DNA from 4 places in the Halomonas sp. HAL1 genome. Region 1 is predicted to be linked to each of the others. Evidence: predicted binding sites of a transcription regulator. Region 1 holds the regulator's gene; each other region holds the start of a gene.

Region 1 (5,703 bases):
GTAGGTAGGTAGGTAGGTAGGTAGGTAGGTAAAAATAGCGAAATGCCCACAAAAAGCAGGCAGAAAAAAATTAGACCCCGACTGGCGAGGCCCGATATCAGAATAGACTATAGGTAATAACTAACGTTAGCTTCCACTCCTTGTGCGGGACTCCAACCTTGGAATTAACCCTGACTAACGTTTGATTTCCTAGTGATTCATCCTTGAACCTGAAAAGCATCCTTGCCTTTGTAACATCCTGTCAATCACCCTTTCATCCGTTGAAAGGACATTCTTTGATATCTAAATGATAATTAACAATTAGCTACCGCTGTTTTCTTCTACAAGCTCATCGTCGTCATACTCAGCATCATCTGAGTGACCGCTTGACTGAGGATCCATGTCGCTGGCTTCATCACCTTCGTCATGGGTTAAATCATTAGTCATGTCTTTGGTATTATGACCGTCTGAACTATCAGTACCTTGGGGATCCATTGGTTGCTCTTCAGCTGTAATTCCCTGATTTTCATCAATAGCTGAATTTTCATCTGTTTGAGCAAATGCTAACGGGCTTGCCATCAAACCAAAAGATACACCTAAAATGCCAGCTTTCTTGAGTAAATCCTTGGACATCATATTCCACCTCCGATCGCTGTTTATTACCGCTTGGTTAAGAAAGAAGGGCTTATTATAAAAGCCAGCATTTCCTGCGGTCGTCTTCCTTATCTTTAACAATGCAGCGGGCATGCCAAATGCCAAAAAACAGGATAAAGCAATTAAAAATCAATGTATTAATTAAAACAAGCCAAGCTGTAGCGTTCTGTTAAAATAGAAATACCAAGCTTAAAAGCTGTGTAAAAATGGCACATGAGTAAACTCTTACCAACCTTACATGCCAATATTACACACCTTTACAGGTATGGTGCGAGAGGTCGCTTACGGAGCCCTATACAAGACGTGAAGCGGGAAATGAGCAGCGAAAAAGCGCCCCTTTACCCGGGTGGGATTCAATCTGTAATTGCGCATCGTGGCGTAATAGTACGTGCTTAACGATCGCCAAGCCTAAGCCCGTGCCGCCAGTTGCGGTGCTACGGCCTTTATCGACACGGTAAAAACGTTCGGTTAGTCGGGGAATATGGACGGGATCGATGCCTTCACCATTGTCTTCCACATCAATACAGCCGCCGCCAGTCGCGCTAGCTTTCCAGCGTAAGGTGATGTGGCTACCTGCTGGCGTATAGCGAACGGCATTGAAGGCGAGGTTAGAGATGGCGCTACGAATCTCCTGTTCACTACCCAGCAGGCGTGCATCGCTTTCAAGCGCGACAGTAATGGTATGACGCTGATTCGACAGCGCCAGCGCATCATCACAGATGCTTTGTAGCAAAGGCCCTAGCGACAGCGGATGGTGATCTTTCCCCCCCTGGTCGATTTCTAACCGAGAGAGCAGCAATAGATCATTGACCAGGTTTTGCATTCGCTGCGTCTGTTCCTGCATCTGGTTGATGCTTTTGCCCAAACGCGGAGGCAACTGGTCAGCAATATCGCTGTAGGTTTCCAGATAGCCGGAAAGGACGGTTAGCGGCGTGCGCAGCTCGTGAGAGACGTTGGCAACAAAGTCGCGCCGCATCTGTTCCAGGCGATGCAAGCGCGTGATATCCCGGGCCATTACCAGCCGTTCATCGTCACCGTACAGGGTAATTTGATACTGCAGGATTCGACGCTCGTCAATCGGCGATGTCAGCGTTAGCGGCTCGCCATACTCCCGCGCATTGAAGTAGCGGATGAAACTTGGCTCGCGCAGTAGGTTGGTAATGTGCTGACCACGATCATGGGCAGTTTGTAGCCCTAGCATGTTCGTTGCAGCGCTGTTCCACCACTCTAGATCACCGTGGCGGTCGAGCATGACCACACTGTCACGCATCGCTTCAGACGACTCTTGAATACGGGCCAAGGTAGCACGCAGCCGACTTTGCGTTATACGCTGGCTTTTCTGATAGCGGTATAAACGATCAAACAATTCACCCCACATACCGTGAGCGGCAGGCGGCTCATCGTGAGGATGTAGGGTTAGCCATAAATAAAGTTCGCGTAGCTGCCGCAAGTGATAAAACAGACATACTGCAAGCCCTGCCGCAAGCCCTAGCCCTGCTGAGCCCAATAACCAGCCTAAACAAGTACCCAGTGTGGCCAGCCACGCTAGACGCCACAGTTCACGGCTCCATAGGCGCACATTTACACCCGTGCAGAGAAACGGTATCCGGTACCCCGAACCGTTTGAATCAGGTTTTGATGCACATCGCCCAGCGCTTTTCGTAAGCGTCGAATATGCACATCGACCGTACGCTCTTCGACATACACATTACCACCCCATACTTGGTCAAGCAGTTGGCTACGTGTGTAAGCGCGCTCTTGATGGGTCATAAAAAACTGCAGCAGACGATACTCGGTCGGACCCATTTCCAACGCTTTACCGTGAGCGCTTACCCGGTGGCTTACCGGATCAAGCAACAGGCCATTAATCTCAATCGGGTCCTCAACGCCACGCGGTGTCGCACGACGCAGCACCGCTTTCAGCCGTGCCACCAATTCGCGTGGAGAAAAAGGCTTGGTGATGTAATCATCGGCACCGGCTTCAAGCCCTTGGATCTTATTATCCTCTTCGCCTTTAGCGGTCAGCATAATAATCGGGATCTCGGCGGTAGCTTCTTCGCGCTTCAAACGCCTAGCCAGCTCAATACCGCTGGTGCCAGGCATCATCCAGTCAAGCAGCAATAAATCAGGTTGGTGGTCAACCACCATGGCATGAGCATCCTGGGCGTTATCTGCTTCGAGCACACGGTAGTCAGCCATTTCCAGCGCTACCGCGATCATCTCGCGAATCGACGATTCATCATCGACAATCAGAACGGTTTTGGCGGTCATACCAGAGCCTCACGGTGTGCAAAAAAGCCAGTTCAAAGAAAAACAGTTCAATGACATGTCAGTGACGATAACACCATGACTTGATGACAGTTACATGACAATGGCAGTTACTGACCCGCCGCAGGCCACCAACTTAGCGCAATACCAGTAAAAATCAGCAGCCCCGACCAGTGATTATTCAGAAACGCCTGGAAACAGGGATCCCGCTCCTGATAACGAATTAAGCGCTGCTGATGCAGGAAAGTTGCCGCCATTGCAGCGAGCCCTAGCCAAAAGAACCCACCTAACCCGACCCGCCAGCCTACCCATGCCAGCAACCCCAGGGTGGCTACCTGGAGTAGGCCGATTATCAGGCGATCCGCGTCGCCAAACAGCACGGCTGTCGATTTAATGCCAATTTTTAAATCATCGTCGCGATCGACCATGGCGTATTGCGTGTCGTATGCCACCGTCCATAGCACGTTTGCACAGAAAAGCAGCCATGCTTCCAACGGCACATGGCCCAGCACGGCGCCAAAGGCCATTGGAATTGCCCATGAGAATGCCGCCCCCAGCACCACCTGGGGAAAATGGGTATAACGCTTCATGAACGGGTAAATAACTGCCAGAAATACCCCGCCCAGCGAGAGCAGCACCGTAAACCAATTAGTCAGTAGCACCAGAATAAACGCTGCGGCCACCAAACCAATAAACAGCAATTGAGCCTCGGTTTCGCTGATTCGACCTGTGGCGAGCGGGCGATGCTTAGTGCGTTTCACATGGCCATCGAAATGGCGATCTGCATAATCGTTCACCACGCAGCCAGCCGCGCGCATGACGTAAACACCGGCCACAAAAATCAGCAGCACATCACGGCCGGGTACCCCTTCAGCGGCAATCCACAGCGCCCAAAGCGTCGGCCACATCAACAGCCAAGTGCCAATGGGTCGATCCAAACGCATCAGCTGTATAAAATCTGCCACGCGAGCCCATCCCTTCGGCCGCAACAGTGAACGATCCATGCTTACCTCACGAAAAATAAGATGCAGGCGCTAGCCTAGCGCGATGGCAGATCAAGGTCATCCGCCATCGCACGCAAAAAATACTCCTGCACCAATAACGACAGCCCACCGTGATTACCGCCGTGATAAAACACTGAACGTCGGCCCCAGGTACAGTCACTTTCGATACCGTTCATACGAGCAAATAAGGAGGATTGGGTAGTGGCCTCAAGCGGCCCGCGAATTAAACCTGGCTGACGAAATAACCAACTGCCTAGCGAGCGCTCACCTAACCCTTCCAAACGCTGGCCCTTTAACTGAGTAAGCGGGGCGACGGAGCGCGCCACCACCCACGGCGTTTCATCCAAGCACAGCGCGACTTCACGCAGCCATGCATAGCGTTTGGGAGCAATGCCCAACGCCCGTGCCTCATCCGCTCGCGGCCAGCCTACGCCCTGGCGTAGCAGTCGAACGCGAAACTGCTTTTCACCTCCTGCGGCTATTAAGCGGGCGGTTAATGAGTCGGTTGAGGCAACCCACTGCCACCAGGAAGTACTCATGGCAGGTCGCGCCGCATCAACGGGCCGCCAGCGCGAAAAGTGAGGAGTTTGCCGAAAAGCTGCAGGCGTCACCAAGTTCTCCAGGGCAATAAACGGGTCGGCTAGTGTAACATGCAGCACTAACAGGCTTTTGTTTCAGCGACTTTTTTGGTGTCTGCATGCCCACCTCACAACCAGAGCTCTCTTCATCCCACGCTGCGCTGGTCATTATTGGCACGGGAATGGCCGGGATTGGCTTAGCCCGGGCACTGCGCCGTCTCGGTGACCAGCGGTCAATCACGTTGATTAGTGCTGACAGCGGTGACGATTACAGCAAACCGTTACTCTCCACCGGCTTCGCTAAAGGCCTAGCGCCCAACAAACTGGCCCAGCGAAACGCTGCCGAGCTGGGCGATGAGTTAAACGCCCGCATCATTACCCACACCCCCGTGGCGGCACTGGATGTGGATAACCGGACACTGCTTCTCGACGCTGGACAAGCGCCCAACTATGAAAAACTAAGCTCTTCAAAACTAAGCTACGAAACACTGGTATTAGCCACCGGCGCTGCCCCCAGGATGCCGTTCAGCATCGACCCCAGCGTAGCCCCACGCTGCTTCACCATTAATGACCTAGACGACTACCGACGCTTTCATCAGGCGTTAGGCCAAGGCTCAGCAAGGGTGGCGATTGTTGGCGCCGGGCTGGTCGGCTGTGAATTTGCTAATGACCTGCACGCCGGAGGTCATCACGTCAGTGTCATAGCGCCTGAAGCTACGCTACTGCCCCGCCTGCTGCCCACGCCACTGGGCAACGCCCTGGGCGATGCCTTCAATGAGGCAGGCATCCGACTCTGCTTAGGCCGCACGATAGATTCACTAACACTCAGCAGCGGTGATGACATCGTATTACGGTTGGATAACGGCGAGGCTATCAGCGCCGATCTCGTACTAATGGCAACTGGCCTAACACCGCGTACGGCGCTTGCCGAAGCCGCGGGTCTTAACGTATCGCCGAGCGGCATACAAGTTGACCGCCAACTGCGTACTTCACACCCCGATATTTACGCCCTGGGCGATGTCGCCTGCGTCGATGGCGTTAACGCCATGTACGTGCAGCCGCTGCAAGCGAGCGCCAAGGCATTGGCGGCAACGCTTGCGGGCACTCCCACGTCGGTCAGCTTTGGCGCTTGGCCAATAGTCGTTAAAACACCCCTGCTGCCAGTGGTAGCCTACCCGCCAACCACCCCACCTGAACGCTGGCGAATTGAAGGCGAAGGT
Region 2 (5,703 bases), 1.7 Mb from region 1:
GCCTCATCGCCATCCACATGCTGTGTCTGAAAGCCGATTGCATTGAGGGCTAACGTATAGCGCTGACAAAGGGCTTGGTTACCGATTAGCGTGATTGGCGCTTGGCTTGACGGCTCACGGCAGGCGCCAGCAAGTTCAAGGCCGATAGCGAGCCCGGAGAGCCTGGCCGCCAGTACGGCCCCTCGCATTTTGCCGGTAGGTAGTCGACCATCGAGTAAATCTTGCGCACGCAGGCCGAACAGACGGCTGCTAAAGGTTTCGGGCGCTTCATGGCTTTCGCTGACCGCTGTCACAAAGGCATCACGGCAGGCCGCATCGTTCAAGTCGTCACTGCCGATGGAGTGTTGCAAAACTGATTGGCGTGCCAAGAGCTGATAAAGCTCGCCGGTCAGATACGTAGTGAACTGGGTGACGGTGCCTGCTTCCAGGGTAGCCCATTTGGCGTGCGTGCCGGGTAGACAAGCGAGGCCTGAAAAATCAGGCGTATCGGCGACCAGCCCCGCCAGCTGGGTCTCTTCACCGCGCATCACGTCAAAGTGGGCTGTCGCGCTGCGGGTTTGGCTTAAACCAGGCAGCAGATAAACGTGCAGCTGGCTGCCCGTAAGCGTTGGCGTCACCGCACCCTGGCTGAGTTGATCGAGCCGCGTTGGAACCGGCAGATAAGCGGCCTCCAGCCAGCCCTGGCGGGCGCCCGCCATGCCACACACTAACACCTTTGTAGGCGCATTCGTGGGCAGCCAGTCACCCACTAACCGTAGCAGCTCGGCTGCATACTCATCGGCTTTAAGCGACAGCATGCCCTTGTCGCTACTGGCTTGGGCAATCACTTGATCGTATTGATCCAGTCCCCAGGCGCGCAGGTTGCTAGAGCCCCAGTCCACGGCAATCCAGGATAACTGATGTGCTATTTCAGTCGTTTCACGCATCGCGTTTGATTCCATGGCTTACCACTCCGCAATTGAACCGTCTTCATGCGTCCAAACCGGGTTACGCCAGCGGTGACCCACTTTGGCGCGCTCCTCAACGAACTCTTCGTTGATCTCTACACCAAGGCCTGGGCCTTGGGGAATGGCGCAGAAACCGTCTTCAATGGCGAGCGCCGATTTATCGACCAAGTAGTCGAGAACGTCGTTGCCCTGGTTGTAGTGGATGCCCATGCTCTGCTCTTGAATAAAGGCGTTGTGGCTGACTGCATCCAGCTGTAGCGATGCGGCCAGCGTTAACGGACCGAGCGGGCAATGGGGTGCCAGGGCGACATCGTAGGCCGATGCCAGGGCGTTGATCTTTAGCCCCTCGCTGATCCCGCCGCAGTGGGAAATGTCGGGCTGAATAATGTCGATCATGCCGTCGGCCAGCAGGTCGCGGAACTGAAAGCGGGTGTGCAGCCGTTCCCCGGTGGCCAGCGGGTAACCCAGGCCACCGGCAATATCCTTCAGGCAAGGCAAGTGCTCCGGGGCGACCGGCTCTTCCACGAACATCGGGTGAAAAGGCTCCAGCTCTCGCAGCAGTGCTTTGGCCATTGGCCGATGTACGCGGCCATGAAAGTCGATCCCAATGCCAACATCCGGGCCCACGGCGTTTCGCGCTTCCGCGACTCGTGCTACTGCTTCATCAATCTTGCGATGGGAGTCGACGATTTGCAGTTCGGGCGTACCGTTCATTTTGAAGGCAGTAAAGCCTTTTTCGACCAAGGCCTTGGCACCAGCGCCCACGTCGCTCGGGCGGTCGCCACCGGTCCAGGCGTACATGCGCATCTTGTCGCGTACGGCGCCGCCTAACAGCTGGTGAACGGGCACACCCAGATCGCGACCTTTAAGGTCCCATAGCGCCTGATCGATACCGGCAATCGCGCTCATCAGAATAGGGCCACCGCGGTAGAATCCGGCGCGATACATGATGTTCCAGAGGTGTTCGATTCGGTGCGGGTCCTGGCCGATCAGGTAGTCGGAAAGCTCGTGAACGGCGGCTTCAACGGTTGCGGCGCGGCCTTCAATCACCGGCTCGCCCCAACCGTAGCAGCCTTCGTCAGTCTCGATTTTGAGAAACAGCCAGCGCGGAGGAACTTGCCAGGTCTTTAGCTTGGTAATTTTCATGTCCGGTCATCCTTTTGGATAGGAAATATTTAGTGAGTAATGTTAGCTAACAATGCCAAGGTCAATGGCGGTGCGGCGCAGCACTTCTCTGGCGGCGGTTTCTGCAGCGCTGGCATCGCGATGGCGAATAGCGTCAAGTACTTGACGATGGCGGGCGAGGCTGTCGTCCAAGGTGTCAGTACGGTGTTGAGAGCCATGAATCAACGCCATGATAGATGGGCGCAGTAAATGCCCCATTTGTCGCCAGACTAAATTGTGACTAGCGCGATAGGTGGCATCGTGAAAGGCAACGTCGTATTCCGCATGCTCATCGCGCGCATCAACGCTGCCTGCGGTGTTTTCCATACCCGCAAAGGCGCGCTCCAAGCGTTCGAGGTCTTCAGCTTCAGCGGCCTGGGCGGCGAGCCCGGCGACTACTGGTTCGGCAGAAAAACGAAAGGCGTAAATGGCCCGTACCAGCTGAGGGTCAAGATTGACCAGGCCGGTCATCCACTCGCTCATCAGCGGGTCGAGCAGGTGCCAGTCGCCCATTTCGCGCACCAGCGTGCCCCGACCCGCCGTACGTTCCAGTAGCCCTGCCGCGGAGAGGCTGGTCAGCGCATTGCGCACCTGATTGCGGCTCACCGCAAAATGTTTGCTGATATCAAGCTCGCGGGGAAAGGTAGCACCCGGCTGCCAATGGCCTGTCAGCAGCGCCTGAGCGAGTAGGCGTGCTAACTGTTCAGCGCCCCCTTGGTGGGGCGGTAGAGCGTCCAGCGTCATGGCGTGTCTCTTATTTTTTATTGGTTGAATCTTAGTCTAGTAAATGTCTGACATTTAAACAAGTCATGCCATGAGAGTCTTTAGATAGCCGATGACGCCTTATCCAATCAAAAAAGCCCACACCGGTTTGAAACAGATGTGGGCCAGTGACTAACGACTCGTGGGAATGCCGTGGCGTAGCATCCAAATTAGAAAAGTAAGAAATGCCAACTTCAGACTGTCATTACTCCGTCATTTCTCCTCGCTAACGTATCTCAATAACCAATGGAGAACATAATGCGGAAAAAACTATTACTCACGGGTGTCGCGTGTATGACGGCTTTAGCGTCTTCTGCTCAGGCTGAGGTGCTAGGCGGATTGGTGTTTTCTGACACTACGCCCATTGCCCAAAACATGAACGCAGCAGATGAGTTCACAATTGTAGGTGATGACGACTTGATGACTATGGATGCCATCAATGCAGATGGCTCGGTAAGGGCCATTGTTGAAATACCAACGGGTACATCGGCGAAATGGGAAGTCAGTAAAGATGATCCCAAAGCGGTTTATTGGGAATATAAAGATGGTGAACCGCGCGTGGTGAGTTACCTGGGGTATCCCGGTAATTATGGTGCTATTCCAGGCACTGCTCTGCCAAAAGAGTTGGGCGGTGATGGGGATCCGCTCGACGTGATCGTTTTGGGTCAAGCCGTACCTCGTGGTGAAATTGTCGACGTGAACGTGATCGGTGTACTGAAAATGCTGGATGGCGGCGAGCAAGATGACAAGCTAATTGCCGTTCTCACTCAGGATTCACCTTTTGCACATATTGAAAGCATGGCGCAGCTAGATAGCGAGTACCCAGCTGTAAGTCAGATCATTGATCTATGGTTTGCCAATTACAAAGGGCCTGATGGCGGTATGGAAGGGCTTGGATTTGACGATGCAGAATCGGCAAGGGCGGCGCTAGAAGCCGCTGCTGAAAACTTCGCAGCGATGCAATAATGACTAAATTGTAGTCATTGGAAGTTGAGGATCTCAGCTTACTGTTGCTACTGCCCAGCGAGCATCGGTGACCGTCCAGGCGGTCACCGAACTGGATAGTCATTAAGTGGTTCGAAGCACTTCGATATCCGCATGGGTAGGGAGTGATGCGTAAGCGCCTGGCCGAGTAACGGCATGGGCGCCGCAGCGGCAGGCGGTACCCACTGCGCGACTGAGAAAGTCGGCATCGTTGTACCAGTTCTCATTGATGCCGTGGGCCGAGAGCTCCGCTAGCAGCCCACCAATAAAGGAGTCACCTCCGGCGGTAGTATCCACCGCTTCAACGCTCGGAGGCGCAATGCGCTGATCAATACCGACGCCTTTGAGTACGACATCATTGGGGCCGTCGGTGATTAAGATAACTTTTACCCCTGCCGCTAGCCGCTCTGAAAGCCACGACTCCGCAGGGTGGTCGGCACGTAAGTAGTCAAGCTCTTCCAGGGATAGCTTGAGCAGCTCAGCACCGTCTAGCAGCTGCGTGACTAAGCTGGCATCCGCTTCGTCCTCGGGCCATAAATTGTGACGCAGGTTGGCGTCTACGCTGACCAAGCAACCTGCCCGTTTGGCCATGGTGGCCATTGCCAAGGTGACATCGGCAATCTCAGGGTCGGTCAGGCTGTTACTGCACAGGTGTAGAATGGCAGGGCTCTCGAAGATGCCATGGGGTAAATGCTCAAGGCGATAAAGCAGATCAGCCGCGGGTGGGCGATAAAAATCAAAAGTGCGTTCGCCCGCGTCATCCCGGGAAACGAACGCCAGCGCTGTGCGGGCTTCTCGGGTATATACCACGCCGCTTGTGTCGACGCCGTGACTGTTGAGTTCGCGCACGATGAAGTGACCAAACGTATCGTCGCCCACCATGCCTAGAAACTGGCTGGGTACGCCTAAACGAGCGCAGGCGACCGCCACATTAGCGGGAGCACCACCGGCGTAGGGCGTAAAGGTTTCCTGTGCATCCGTTGCCGCCCCTAGACGGCTGGAGAGCATATCCACCAGTGCTTCCCCAAAGGCGATGATTGGCGTCATCAGTGGCTCCTTAGTGTAATTATCGTAATAGTTGTTTTGTACCGCGTCGTTTTATACAAATAGCCTTATGCCACGCAGTGGCCGCGGGCGGCTTCTAGCAATTCATACCAGGCTTCCCGGGGTAGCGTGGCAGGGCCTTTGAGCATGTCGTTGATTCGCTCAGGTTTAACGCTGCCAATTACCGGTACTGGCGAGTTAGGAAGACTGCGCAGCCATGCCAGCGCTAAAGCACTAGGGGTGCTATCAAGCTCTGTTGCCCACTTATCCAAACAGTCACCAACGGCGCCTTGCATCAATTGCCCACCTGCCAAAGGTGACCATGCCATGGGCGCGTGGCCATCGGCACAGAGATCATCAAAGCTGCCGTCAAACAGCGGCGTTGTGTGGGCAATAGAGAGCTCGATTTGGTTGGCTGATAAGCGGTGATGCATGGCGCCCTGCAAGCGCCGCCACTGGCTGGGCAAATGGTTGGAAACCCCTGCTGCGCCAATTTTTCCGGCGTCAATGGCGTCGTCCAGCGCATGGCCGGTCGCTTCCGCGTTCATCAGAATATCGGGGCGGTGAATCAGAAAATGATCGAGACGTTCGACATTCAAACGCGCAAGTGAGGCATCAATGGCACTATGAAGATAAGCAGGGCTGGCGTTGTAGTGCTTTACCTTACCCGAACCGGGTGCAGGGTTGTCGTTGGCGATGCTCGCTTTGGTGACGACATTGACCCGCTGAGCCAGGGCAGGGCGCGCCCGCAGTGCGGCGCCAAAAAGCGTCTCGCCTTGGCCGTTGCCGTAAATGTCCGCAT
Region 3 (5,703 bases), 880 kb from region 1:
CAAGCGTGGCCTGTTGATGGATACCTTCCAGGCGGCGGGCGGCCAAGCGGTTGAGCTGGTTAGCGGCCAGCAGAACCCGGATAGCACCCGTGACTTGGCGCGCCAACTGGTCGAGCGTGAGTTATACGCTTCCTTGGGCAGCGACTTTCACTTCCCCGGCAGCCATGCAGCACCCGGCAGTATGAGCTTGGTACCGCGCACGGCAGCGCCCCCGATATGGCAGCATCCGCGCTTGGTGCATCTACGCGATGCCGCCCCCGGTCTGTTAGCGATTGGCTAAGTTATCGTTAGCTTAAGTTCTCGTCAGCTTAAGTTATCACCAGCTAAGGTCAGCTATGCTGTAGGAACCGCTAAGACAGTGAGCTATGAAAGGAGTAGTTTTATGAGCCAATATTTCCAGATTCACCCCGAAAACCCGCAAAAGCGGCTGATTGATCAGGCGATTGCGATCATTCGTAAAGGCGGCGTAGTGGCGTACCCCACCGATTCAGGTTATGCCTTGGGCTGCCATCTGGGTGAGAAGAAAGCCATTGAAAAGATTAAATGGCTGCGTTCACTGGACGATAAACACAACTTCACCCTGGTGTGTTCCGATTTATCTGAGATCGGCACCTACGCTAAGGTAGATAACGACGTTTTCCGGTTGTTGAAAGCGCATACGCCGGGGCCGTACACCTATATCCTGGATGCTACTTCAGAAGTGCCGCGGCTATTGTTGCACCCCAAACGCCGCTCCATTGGTGTACGCGTGCCTGATCACCGCATTACGCATGCGTTGCTGGCAGCCTTGGGGGAGCCGTTGATGAGCGTGACGCTCATTCCGGTGGGCGATGATTTTCCCATGAACGACCCGGAAGAGATCCGCGAGCGTTTTGGCGCGCATCTGGATGCCATTATCGACGGTGGCGCCTGTCATCTAGACCCCACCAGCGTTATCGACCTGCGCGAACTGCCGCCTACCATCATTCGCGAAGGGCGCGGTGATATCACGCCTTTCGTTTAGATTGAGTCTAGTCAGACGAAGGTTCTTCTTTGGCTTTGCGCGGGTCTTCGCTATTTTCATCAAGCCAAGTACCGCAGCGCAGGCAGTAGCGGGCACGCTTCTCATGGCGGTCGTGCCCGCAGCCGGGGCAGGCTTCCTCGGAGTAACGATCCTCACGTATTGAGCGGATCACCTGAGCGGAGAATACCCCGGTGGGCACAGCAATAATCGAGTAGCCCAGCAGCATCAAGATCATGGTAATCGCTTTACCCAACGCGGTGGCGGGGACGATGTCGCCGTAGCCCACGGTGGTCATGCTAACGATGGCCCAGTACATCGACATTGGAATACTGGTGAAGCCCGCTTCCGGTGACTCAATGGTGTACATCAACGCCGCGAACAGCGTGACCACCATGAAAATGGCAGAAAAAAATAGCAGTATTTGACGCAGGCTGCGTTTTAACGCGTCGAGTAGCAGGCTGGCTTCACCGACAAACTCCATCAGGCGCAAAATGCGGAAAATACGCAGCACTCGCAGCAAACGAACAATCACCAGCCCATGAGCGCCAGGGACCAGTAGCACTAGCCAAGTGGGTAAAATAGCGATTAAGTCGACGATTCCATAAAAGCTTTTTAGATAGAGCAAGGGGCGCTCAAGGCAGTAAATGCGAACTAACAACTCTAAGCTGAACAGTATCGTTAATGCCCACTCAATGTAGAAGAAAATGGGCCCGTAGCGTTCGGCGTAAATCTCGATACTACCCAACAGGATGACCGCGACACTCAACAAAATAGCCCCGATCAAGGCAATATCAAAGGCTTTAGCGCCCGGTGTGTCGGATTCGAAAATAATATGAAAAAGTTGAGCGCGTAGGCCTTCCGCACCGGGGGTTAAGTTTAAATTCATCGCATCATCCTGAAGTGGGCCTCAATTCGGTCCTTAAAAACAGTCCTGAAATAGCATTAAGCCGTTAGCGTAGCTCGGTTTGGTACGCCAAGCGATGGGCCAGTGCCAACGCAGCGTTACCGTAAGCCGTGCTGGGCTGACCATTGGCATCTAAGCTGCCGGGTAACGCCTGAGCGTACACGCGGGCGTTGTCATCCAGCGCGGGGTGGTCAGCGAGAGTGACTAACGCCTGTTGGGCATCGCTTAGAAAGCTTGCCTGCTGGCTGTCGTGGTAGGCATCCAGCGCCAGCGTTGCGCGGTGTAGCCACTCAGCCGGTGAGTGCGCCTTGGGAAGTGGCCAGTGCTGGTTGCTAAGTGCATTGCCCCGAGATGCTTTGCTGCTATCTGAAGGGCGCAGCGGTACCTGTTCTGAAAGTGTCAGTGCCAATGCCCACAGCGCTTCCGGGTCGCCGTCCTTTAATTCAAGTTCTACCTCGCGGATGGGCGTGCGGTAGCCACCGCTGATAATTTCGCCCTCATCCAGCACCAGCTCGATATGACTGCGCTGGCCTATTGCGCCTGGGTTTACTAAGCCATCGGTTAGCTGCCAGCTGCGCCGCGTGAAATCGGTGCTGAGTTGGGGGGCAAGGGCATGTAGCACGCTGCTAAGCTGGCCTTGAAAGGGGAGCAGTTCGGCAAGAGCTACCAGATCCAGTTCGTGGTCAGGAACTTGCCACTCCCACTCCTGTCGTTGAGATAATCCGCCGCCGCCCTGGCCTGCGGTTTTCACCGTTTGTAGCACTTTGCCATCTATTTTGCGCAGGCGTAGCGCAATATGCGCCTTCGCTAAATCGCCTTCCGGGGTGTCAAAATAGGTATTGGTTAACGTGTGCTGGTGTGAGGGTTTCGATACTAGAAACGGGTGGTTACACAGCGCGGCAGGTCCCTCTGGTGCAAGGGCAAGTTTCAGTTCTACTTCCATGGGGATTGGGTTTTTCATGACGCTCGCCACCTCGTTATCGTGACATTTAAATGAATATTTGATTACATTTATGAACTTTTCATGACGGCGGCGGGCGCACTCTTTATACTGGCGCCGCCATTTCCAGGCTTCCCGAAAACAGGCTAAAAGGCATTATGGTTACCTCCAATCCTTTTTCTTCGATGTTTGGCCGCTCGCCATTCCAGCCGTTATTGGCCCATATCGTCAAGGCAAATGAATGTGCCGATCTGCTGTTGCCGTTTTTTGAAGCAACGCTGGCTGATGACTGGGACAAAGCGGCTGAGCTGCGCGAAAACGTCACCCGCTTAGAGCATGACGCCGATACGCTGAAAACAGAGCTGCGGTTGAACCTGCCCAACACCATGTTTCTTCCGGTGTCGCGCTCCGATCTGCTCGACCTGATCAGCGTGCAGGACAAGATCGCCAACAAGGTGCGTGACATTACCGGCATTATGTTGGGGCGTAAAATGCGCGTGCCGGATGAATTGGCCGATGCAATGCGCGATTACATCCGTACCAGTGTTGCTTGTGTTGCCCAAGCCCGCCAGGCACTGGAAGAACTCAAGGATCTGCTTGAGTCCGGCTTTGGAAAAAACGTCTCCGACGTCATGCAGAACATGATCCGTGAACTGCACACCCTTGAGCACCAAGCCGATGACCAACAAGTGACGATCCGTCGCCAACTGTTCTCGCTTGAGAGCCAGCTACCGCCAGTGGACGTGATCTTTCTCTACAAAATCATTGAATGGGTTGGCGAACTATCCGATCGCGCTGAGCGTGTGGGTAGCCGTCTGCAGATACTGACCGCCCGCTAAGGGGATCTTCATGCTGATTATTGCCCAGTACGGTGAAATCTTCATTATCCTGGCCTGTTTGTTTGGCTTCTTTATGGCCTGGGGCGTTGGTGCGAATGATGTCGCCAATGCGATGGGAACCTCGGTGGGGTCGAAAGCGATCACCATCAAACAAGCGATCTTGATCGCTGTTGTTTTTGAATTTCTCGGCGCCTGGCTAGCCGGTGGCGAGGTTACCAATACGATTCGTAAAGGTATTATCGACCCCGAACTACTGCAAGACGATCCTCAGCTGTTGGTATACGGCATGCTGGCAGCACTGCTGGCGGCGGGTACGTGGTTGCTTGCAGCGTCTATGAAAGGTTGGCCGGTTTCCACGACGCACTCGATTGTCGGCGCGATTGTGGGCTTTGCTGTTGCAGGGTTAGGCCCCTCCACAGTGGACTGGGGCGCCGTAGGCACGATTGCTGCGAGCTGGGTGGTTTCTCCCTTACTGGCGGGCACCATTGGCTTTTTGCTGTTTAAATCGGTTCACCACCTGATTTTTGAAGATGCCAACCCGTTCACGGCTGCTAAACGCTACGTGCCGGGCTATGTGTTTCTGGTGGGCTTTATCGTTTCGATGGTCACGCTGACGAAAGGGTTGTCCCATGTGGGGCTGGACTTAACCTTTAATCAGAGCCTGCTGCTGTCAATTTTGCTGGGGTTGGTGATTATGGGCATCGGCTTGATTATGCAGCGGCGTATCAAGTTCGAGCACAACGCAAATGATCACTTCGGCTATGCCAACGTAGAGCGCGTGTTCGGCGTGTTGATGATCTTCACCGCCTGTGCCATGGCCTTTGCACATGGTTCAAACGATGTGGCGAATGCGGTTGGCCCGCTGGCAGCGGTGATCAGCGTAGTACAAACCGGCGGCGAAATTGGTGGTTCTGCGCTGGTGCCTTGGTGGGTGCTGGTACTTGGCGGCGGCGGTATTGTCGTGGGTCTGGTCACCTATGGCCATAAAGTCATCGCGACCGTGGGTACCGGTATTACCGAGCTTACCCCCAGCCGTGGCTTTGCTGCCACGCTGGCGGCGGCCACCACGGTCGTACTGGCTTCTGGCACGGGCCTGCCAATTTCCACTACCCACACGCTGGTAGGGGCGATTCTTGGGGTGGGGCTTGCACGCGGTATGGCGGCGTTGAACCTGCGGGTTATCGGCACGATTGCCATGTCGTGGCTGATCACGCTACCCGCCGGTGCTGGCCTTGCGATTTTGTTCTTCTTTATGTTCAAAGGCATGTTCGGCTAACCACTGGTTGGCTAATAGCTAATAAGCAGTGCCTATAAAACGCAGTACGCCACGGCTCGAAAAACGTTAAGAAGTACCTGAGCGGGAACATCACAGCGGCATCTTCATGTTTATCTGCATTAGATTCAGCAGATTTGCATTAGAAGGTGCCGCTGTTTTTTGTGCTCTGTTAAAGTAACCCAGTTGGATGTGGTAAACGTCTGATGTTTCTTTCACCTGCTGCCGGAGAGCGGCCCTTGGATACGCGCTTCCCCTTTGTTGATTGGTTTCGTAACGCCTCCCCCTACATTAATGCTCACCGGGGGCGAACCTTTGTCATCTTAATTGAAGGCGAAGCGATGGCGTCTGGCCGCGGGGAGCAACTGATTCAGGATTTAGCCCTGTTGCACACCCTGGGCGTGCGCTTGGTCGTGGTGTTTGGTATTCGTCCCCAGGTGCATGAATCGCTCACCGCCGCGGGCGTTGAGCCCACGCGTATCGACGGCCGCTGGGTAGCGGATCGCGCCGTGATGGCCCATGTAGAGCAGGTCGCCGCCCGCCAGCGGCTGTGGCTGGAAGCGCGGCTGTCGCTGGGCCTGCCCAGCACACCGCTGCACGGTGTAGAGCTCAGCGTGATCTCTGGCAACCTGGTGACCGCCAAGCCACTAGGCGTGCGTGAAGGCGTCGATTTCGACCACAGCGGTGAAGTGCGTCGGGTGCGTGCCAACGCCATTGAAGGTCTGCTGGAAAAAGGTTCATTGG
Region 4 (5,703 bases), 1.5 Mb from region 1:
ACAGCGGTACCGAACCAAATTCAGCCCCACTACCGTCTCCACGACCCGCTGACGCTAAAAAGCTCGCGCCTGGATTCCACGTGGTGCCGGTAATGAACTCCCAGAAGCTGTGCATTTGGAAAAAGCGCAGCGCCTCGGAAATAATCGAGAACAAAATGCCGAACGTAGTGAAAATCGAGATTAACGCTGCCCCGGCCAAGACCATGCGGATAACCCGCTCAATGGCCTGACGGGCGTGAAAATCAGGTTTAACTTGGTTAAGACTTACCATCAGCCCTATTGCTGCAATCACTAAACTCGCGGACAGCAAATAGAGCGTGGGGATATCGGCGCCCATTAGAAGCAGCACAAAAGCCCCCAGCGCACTCACTACCACGGCTGGACCAGCGGTCGAAAGCACGGTGAACCAGGCGTATTGATCTGGCTGAGCAAACATAGCCGTGCCCGCACTGCGTAAACGGGTGGCTTTTGAACGGCCAGCAAAAAACGCCAGCAACCCCAGCAGTAGTAACGCACCGCAAAAAATCAGAAGAAGCTGGTTAGTCTGCATCGAATTTCTCTCGCATTACTTAATGAAATCGTATTGGCGACTACTTTGGGGCACAAACATTACAGCAATGTGACAAACGCCAATTTATCGCTGTCATAAAATGAAAGGCCGACAGCTTACGCTGCCGGCCACTTTCATTTCTAACTTAACGACTTACTTAAGAACGTCTACTGACATTGTAGTGCGATCTGCTACAGCCTGACGCCACTCTTCGCGCTCTTCTTCAGGCAGAACGATCAAGCCGATATCTTTCAAGTAACCATCTGCGCCAATCATCATTTCGCTCATGAACATGTCGACGTAGTCAGCCATCGGCGGTACTTCTTCAGCGTGCTGGTTCTTCACGTAGAACCACAGTGAACGCGCCACGGGGTAGTCACCTGAGCTGATTGCTTCGGGCTCTGGCGCAACACCGTTGATGGTGGCACCGTTCAGGGAATCGGTATTCTCTTCAAGGAATGAGTAGCCAAAGATACCCATTGCCCCGGTATCTTCACTCAAGCGCTGAACGATCAGGTTGTCGTTTTCGCCAGCGTCGATGTAAACACCGTCAGAGCGAATATCGGTGTAGCCTTCTTCGCCGTAAACATCCATTTCAAGCGATGCAGTTTCCAGTACTAGCTCTTCAAAAGCGTCACGGGTACCAGAAGTCGTTGGCGGACCATAGATGGAGATTTCACGGTCTGGCAGCGAAGAATCAATTTCGCTCCAGTTAGTGTAGGGGTTATCAACTAACTCACCATCAACCGGCACCTGGGCGGCTACTGCCATGAAAATCTGCTCAAGCGTCAGGTCAACAACATCATTCGTGTTGGACTGACCAAGCACGATACCGTCAGAACCGATTTTAGCTTCGGTGATATCGGTAACGCCGTTCTCTTCACAACGCTCAAACTCAGCGACTTTCATGCGGCGTGAAGCGTTAGTAATGTCTGGCGTGCCTTCGCCAACACCGTTACAGAACAGACGCAAACCACCGCCCGAACCAGTTGATTCAATAACAGGCGTCGGGTTGCCGGTAGTGGCACCGAACTCTTCAGTTACGTAGCTGGCAAACGGGTAAACGGTACTGGAGCCTACGATACGGATTTGATCACGGGCTTGGGCAACACCGGCAACGCTCATTACAGCAGCCGCGATAACGGTGGTTTTTAGAATACGGTTCATGCGAAAAACTCCTGTTCATGTAGGGATCTAACCTTCGCAAGGCATACCTTGCACTGGTTCCATGACAACTTCATGACAGTGAGCAATACATGAAAGAATTTTTGCTACGTGAGGAATTCGCTTTCGTTTACAGCAGTAAACCCAGTGCCGCCAAGGTACACAATGCTAGCGAAGCGCCTTGCAGTAAACGTCTATCCAAGCGATGAGCAATGGCGTCCGCCACTGCATTACCTACGAGTACCGCAGGGAGAAAGGTAAGGGCAACCTGAAAATGCCAGAGCTGAATCTGATTAGCGAAGGCGAGAGTCATAATGGTCAGCATTGAGGTCAAAATGAAAAAGGCCGCCAGATTTCCCCGCACCCGATCAGCAGGCAAGCCGTGCATCAATATCACCATGGGCGGGCCCCCGATGGCAGCAACGGTGCCAAAGATACCTGACAACACACCGGCGCCGAATAGCGTTACTCGATTAACCGGCAGTTTAAAGCGGCACAACGTCACCAGCACAGCAAACAGTACGATGATGGCGATTAGCTTTTCTAACAAAAACATCGGCGCGGCGAGCAGCAGCCAAATACCCAGCGCATTGCCAGGCAGGCGCCCCACTAACGCCATGCCAATGGAATCCAGACGCACCTCATGCCAATAGTGACGCACCATCATTAACGAAACGGTAAAGCCAAACAGCACTAAAATGACCGGCACCAATCGTGGCTCAAGCATCAGCAGCAATGGTGCTCCGATCACGGCCAAACCGAAACCGGTTGCCCGCTGAACAAAGGCACCCAGTAGCAGCACGGCTGCGCAGGCTAACCAAGTACTCATCGGCATATTGACCCAAGCCAACATGCTATCCATCACTGCTGCTCATTCTTATTGCTCATGCCTACGACTCATCCCTGTGAATCACTTATGACGGGCGCCTTGGTTAATTTGCGTACGCCGATATTTCCCAACAAAGCGGCGCCCAACATGGTCAGCACCATTGGCCATAGGTGCTCAACTTCAAACAATCCGACCATCACCCCCGCGAGAGCACCACAGGTAAACTGGATGCCGCCTAACAGCGCCGTTGCAGTAGCGCTAATATGACCAAAATGATCCAACAATGAAGAGATTGCGTTCGGGGTAATCAGCCCAATCATGCCGGTGAACAGCATAATCAGTGGCACAACAACCATGAGTGACGCGATATTTAACGCCGTCACTACTACTAACCCTAGCGCTGCCGCTAACTGTATAAGCAGCCCCAAGCGTAGATTTTGCTGTGGCGTGCGTTTACGCAGCAGGTGAATATTGACGCGGTTGGAGAGCGCAATGACCAGTACGTTGACACCAAACACGAGCGGATAGGTACCTGGCGATAGACCAAAATAGTCGAGATAGAGAAACGGCGAAGCGGTTACAAAGGCAAAAAGGCCGGCAAAGGAAGCGGCTACTGCGCAGATATAGCCCATCCCTTCACGATGTTTGAGCACGCTGGCGTAATTGCGAATAACCTGCCGCGGTGACGCCGCAGGAAGCGACATATCGCGAGTTTCAGGCAGTCGCGTTCCTAACAGCCAGAGTAAAAAGCCTGCATAAACAGCCAAGAAAACAAAAATTAACCACCAACCGGCCACATGCAACAATAGGCTTCCCACGGCGGGCGCCACCAACGGTGCCAGCATCATAATCATCGCCATGGTGGACATTACTTTAGCGGCCTCGCGCCCACTAAAGCAGTCGCGCACAATTGCCGCCGAGTTGACCACGCAGGCCCCGCCCCCCAGCGCTTGAATAAACCGCCAGGCCAGCAGTGTAGGCAAGCTGTCGACCATCGTAATAGCCAGGCTTGCCAGCATAAACACCACTAGTCCGCCCAGGAGTACAGGCTTTCTGCCCATGCGATCCGAAAGCGGCCCAAAGCAGAGCTGGCCCAGCGCAAAACCAAACAAGAACACGCTAATGGAAAGTTCAGTGCGATGAATACTTGCGCCGATACTTTCGGCGATTATTCCCATCGCAGGTAGGTAGGCGTCGATCGCAAAGGGGGCAAGCGCCGTGTTGGCGGCAACTAGCAACGCTACGCGGCGGGGATTAAGATGCATGGGTCTCCTTACGGCGATAACGAACGCGCGGGAATAGATAGGCCGCTAATCATAGCCGATTTTAAGACCCTTGTCGGGGCTAAACGCTATAGGCACAGCGCTATCGCAGTAGATGAAAACGATGAATCACTCACTGCGATAGCGTGAGGAAAGTCAAACCAGATTAAAGATGAATGCTTATTGATGTGTGGCGGCGTCTTGCGACTCAAGCATATCAACCAGCGGCTGAAACTGCTCGCGGTTATGCTCGTTCATATGCATCAAAATACGATGCGCTTCGAGGATGCGGTCACGGAGCCCCTCTTCATCGGCAGGCTCTTCAGGTAACTCTTCGAGAGCATCGTTAAGCGTTGTGGCTTGCTGAATAGGTGCTTCCATCAGAGTGAAAAAGCGCGCAAAACCCATCACGTCAAGCATTTTTCGAACGTCATCATTATCGACAATAATGGTCGGTGGCTGCTCTAAGCGCCCTTTTACTGCCATTGCCACCTTAGCCAAGAAACCCAGCGCAGTTGAATCCACGTTGGTGGCTTCGCGCAGGTCAATCAGTACGGCACGCAACCCCGGTGTCTCAGCGAGACGTTGGGCTTGGGTATCGAGTGTCGCGCAAAGCGTTAAACGCACATCGCCACACAGCTTTAAAACAAAAACACCAGAATCGAACGCCGCTTTAATGCGGCCTTCTTCAATCAGCATGACCAAATCCGCTCACCATCATGATTGTTAGATCATCGGGTAAAGCATCGCGTTCCTGGTTAGCATCGAACTCTGCGTCCCCTTCTGCAAGGAGAGCATTGGTCTCTGCTAGCCGGTCGCGCAACTGCTCAAGCGTGACACTCTCGCTTACTAATTGCTCAAGCTCCTTGAGCCGCGTGTCGAGCGTTTTACCCGGCAAGCATTCCAATACACCGTCTGAGCAAAGCCATAAACAAAATTTGTTCGGCAAAGCACAACTAAGCGAAGGATACTCCACATCGGGGAAAAGGCCTACTGGCATTCCTTCGCCTTCAAGACGCCGTAGCTCTCCTTCTGCTGCTAAAAGCGGCATGGGAAGCTGAGCGCCGAGCGAATAGTGCAGAGTATGCGTCTCATGGTCAATAACACCGACAAATAAGGTGGCATGTTTGCCTATACCCGTACCCTGTAACTCCCGGTTCATCGCCTTTAGCCAATCCGGCGGTAAATTTTCTGGCTGTTGACCATCCCACTCACTCAACCAACGATTGCATAAATATTTTAGCAGTACCGTGACAAAGGCTGACGACGCACCATGCCCCGACACATCGGCAAAATAGAAGGCGCTATAACGATCGTTATAACGTTGATAGTCTAGAAAATCACCGGATAAATAGAGAGAAGGTGCAAATACATAGTCGTAATACACCCCATTGATGACTTTAGGGCGTAACGGCAGTAAACGCCGCTGGATATGACCACCACTCTGCTGATCCATACGCAGTAGCGCCAAATGCGTTTCTAAGCTCTCATTTAACTCGGCAAGACGCTCGTGGTCACGCTCACGTTCCAAGGCCAAATCATTTAGCTCGATGGCTTTACGGATCATGCGCCGCAGCAGCTCGGCATGGCGTAAAGGGTGGACGATATAATCCACCAGCCCAACATCAATGGCTTTGATAAGGTCAGCATCCTGGCGCGAGTCACTTACAACCAGCGTTGGTAAGCGTCGCGTAAGCTGCGACCACTGCTGGCGAGGCACGGCTCTGGCGTGGGCCACAATCAGCGCCGTATCCGCAGGCAAGTGGTCGATGTCTTCAGCGGCAAAGACCCACATACCGTCGCAGGTAATCGCTTCGGCCAGCGCATCGCGCTCTCGACCCGGCTCGTCGATCACCGCGATCAACTGCTTAGAATGCTCCATCATAAGCCTCAATCGG

What was found. The regulator PhoB, encoded in region 1, activates phosphate uptake and scavenging genes when phosphate is short. The targets are predictions, from matches to a motif close to TGTCATANNNNTGTCANA.
Region 2: Q3Y66_RS11685 (inorganic diphosphatase) is a predicted target of PhoB. The motif match lies at 3,074-3,091, and genes of this name have one in related genera.
Region 3: Q3Y66_RS03695 (TIGR00153 family protein) is a predicted target of PhoB. The motif match lies at 2,889-2,906, and genes of this name have one in related genera.
Region 4: Q3Y66_RS12355 (PstS family phosphate ABC transporter substrate-binding protein) is a predicted target of PhoB. The motif match lies at 1,778-1,795, and genes of this name have one in related genera.

The regions. Positions count from the first base shown of each region.
Region 1 is NZ_CP130610.1:4,146,478-4,152,180, forward strand. Features, by position in the region: gene Q3Y66_RS19285 (hypothetical protein) at 301-615, opposite strand; gene phoR (phosphate regulon sensor histidine kinase PhoR) at 926-2,212, opposite strand; gene phoB (phosphate regulon transcriptional regulator PhoB) at 2,215-2,904, opposite strand; gene ubiA (4-hydroxybenzoate octaprenyltransferase) at 3,012-3,905, opposite strand; gene Q3Y66_RS19305 (chorismate lyase) at 3,941-4,564, opposite strand; gene Q3Y66_RS19310 (NAD(P)/FAD-dependent oxidoreductase) at 4,603-5,703, shown strand, end outside.
Region 2 is NZ_CP130610.1:2,484,650-2,490,352, reverse strand. Features, by position in the region: gene Q3Y66_RS11700 (2-dehydro-3-deoxygalactonokinase) at 1-941, opposite strand, end outside; gene dgoD (galactonate dehydratase) at 945-2,093, opposite strand; gene Q3Y66_RS11690 (FadR/GntR family transcriptional regulator) at 2,136-2,855, opposite strand; gene Q3Y66_RS11685 (inorganic diphosphatase) at 3,132-3,839, shown strand; gene Q3Y66_RS11680 (carbohydrate kinase) at 3,942-4,904, opposite strand; gene Q3Y66_RS11675 (aldo/keto reductase family oxidoreductase) at 4,970-5,703, opposite strand, start outside.
Region 3 is NZ_CP130610.1:772,229-777,931, forward strand. Features, by position in the region: gene Q3Y66_RS03675 (PHP domain-containing protein) at 1-280, shown strand, start outside; gene Q3Y66_RS03680 (L-threonylcarbamoyladenylate synthase) at 383-1,003, shown strand; gene Q3Y66_RS03685 (ion transporter) at 1,011-1,889, opposite strand; gene Q3Y66_RS03690 (inorganic triphosphatase) at 1,954-2,868, opposite strand; gene Q3Y66_RS03695 (TIGR00153 family protein) at 3,006-3,686, shown strand; gene Q3Y66_RS03700 (inorganic phosphate transporter) at 3,697-4,962, shown strand; gene argA (amino-acid N-acetyltransferase) at 5,199-5,703, shown strand, end outside.
Region 4 is NZ_CP130610.1:2,628,814-2,634,516, forward strand. Features, by position in the region: gene pstC (phosphate ABC transporter permease subunit PstC) at 1-550, opposite strand, end outside; gene Q3Y66_RS12355 (PstS family phosphate ABC transporter substrate-binding protein) at 704-1,717, opposite strand; gene Q3Y66_RS12360 (sulfite exporter TauE/SafE family protein) at 1,845-2,576, opposite strand; gene Q3Y66_RS12365 (multidrug effflux MFS transporter) at 2,612-3,808, opposite strand; gene Q3Y66_RS12370 (STAS domain-containing protein) at 3,986-4,504, opposite strand; gene Q3Y66_RS12375 (PP2C family protein-serine/threonine phosphatase) at 4,494-5,687, opposite strand; gene Q3Y66_RS12380 (VacJ family lipoprotein) at 5,696-5,703, opposite strand, start outside.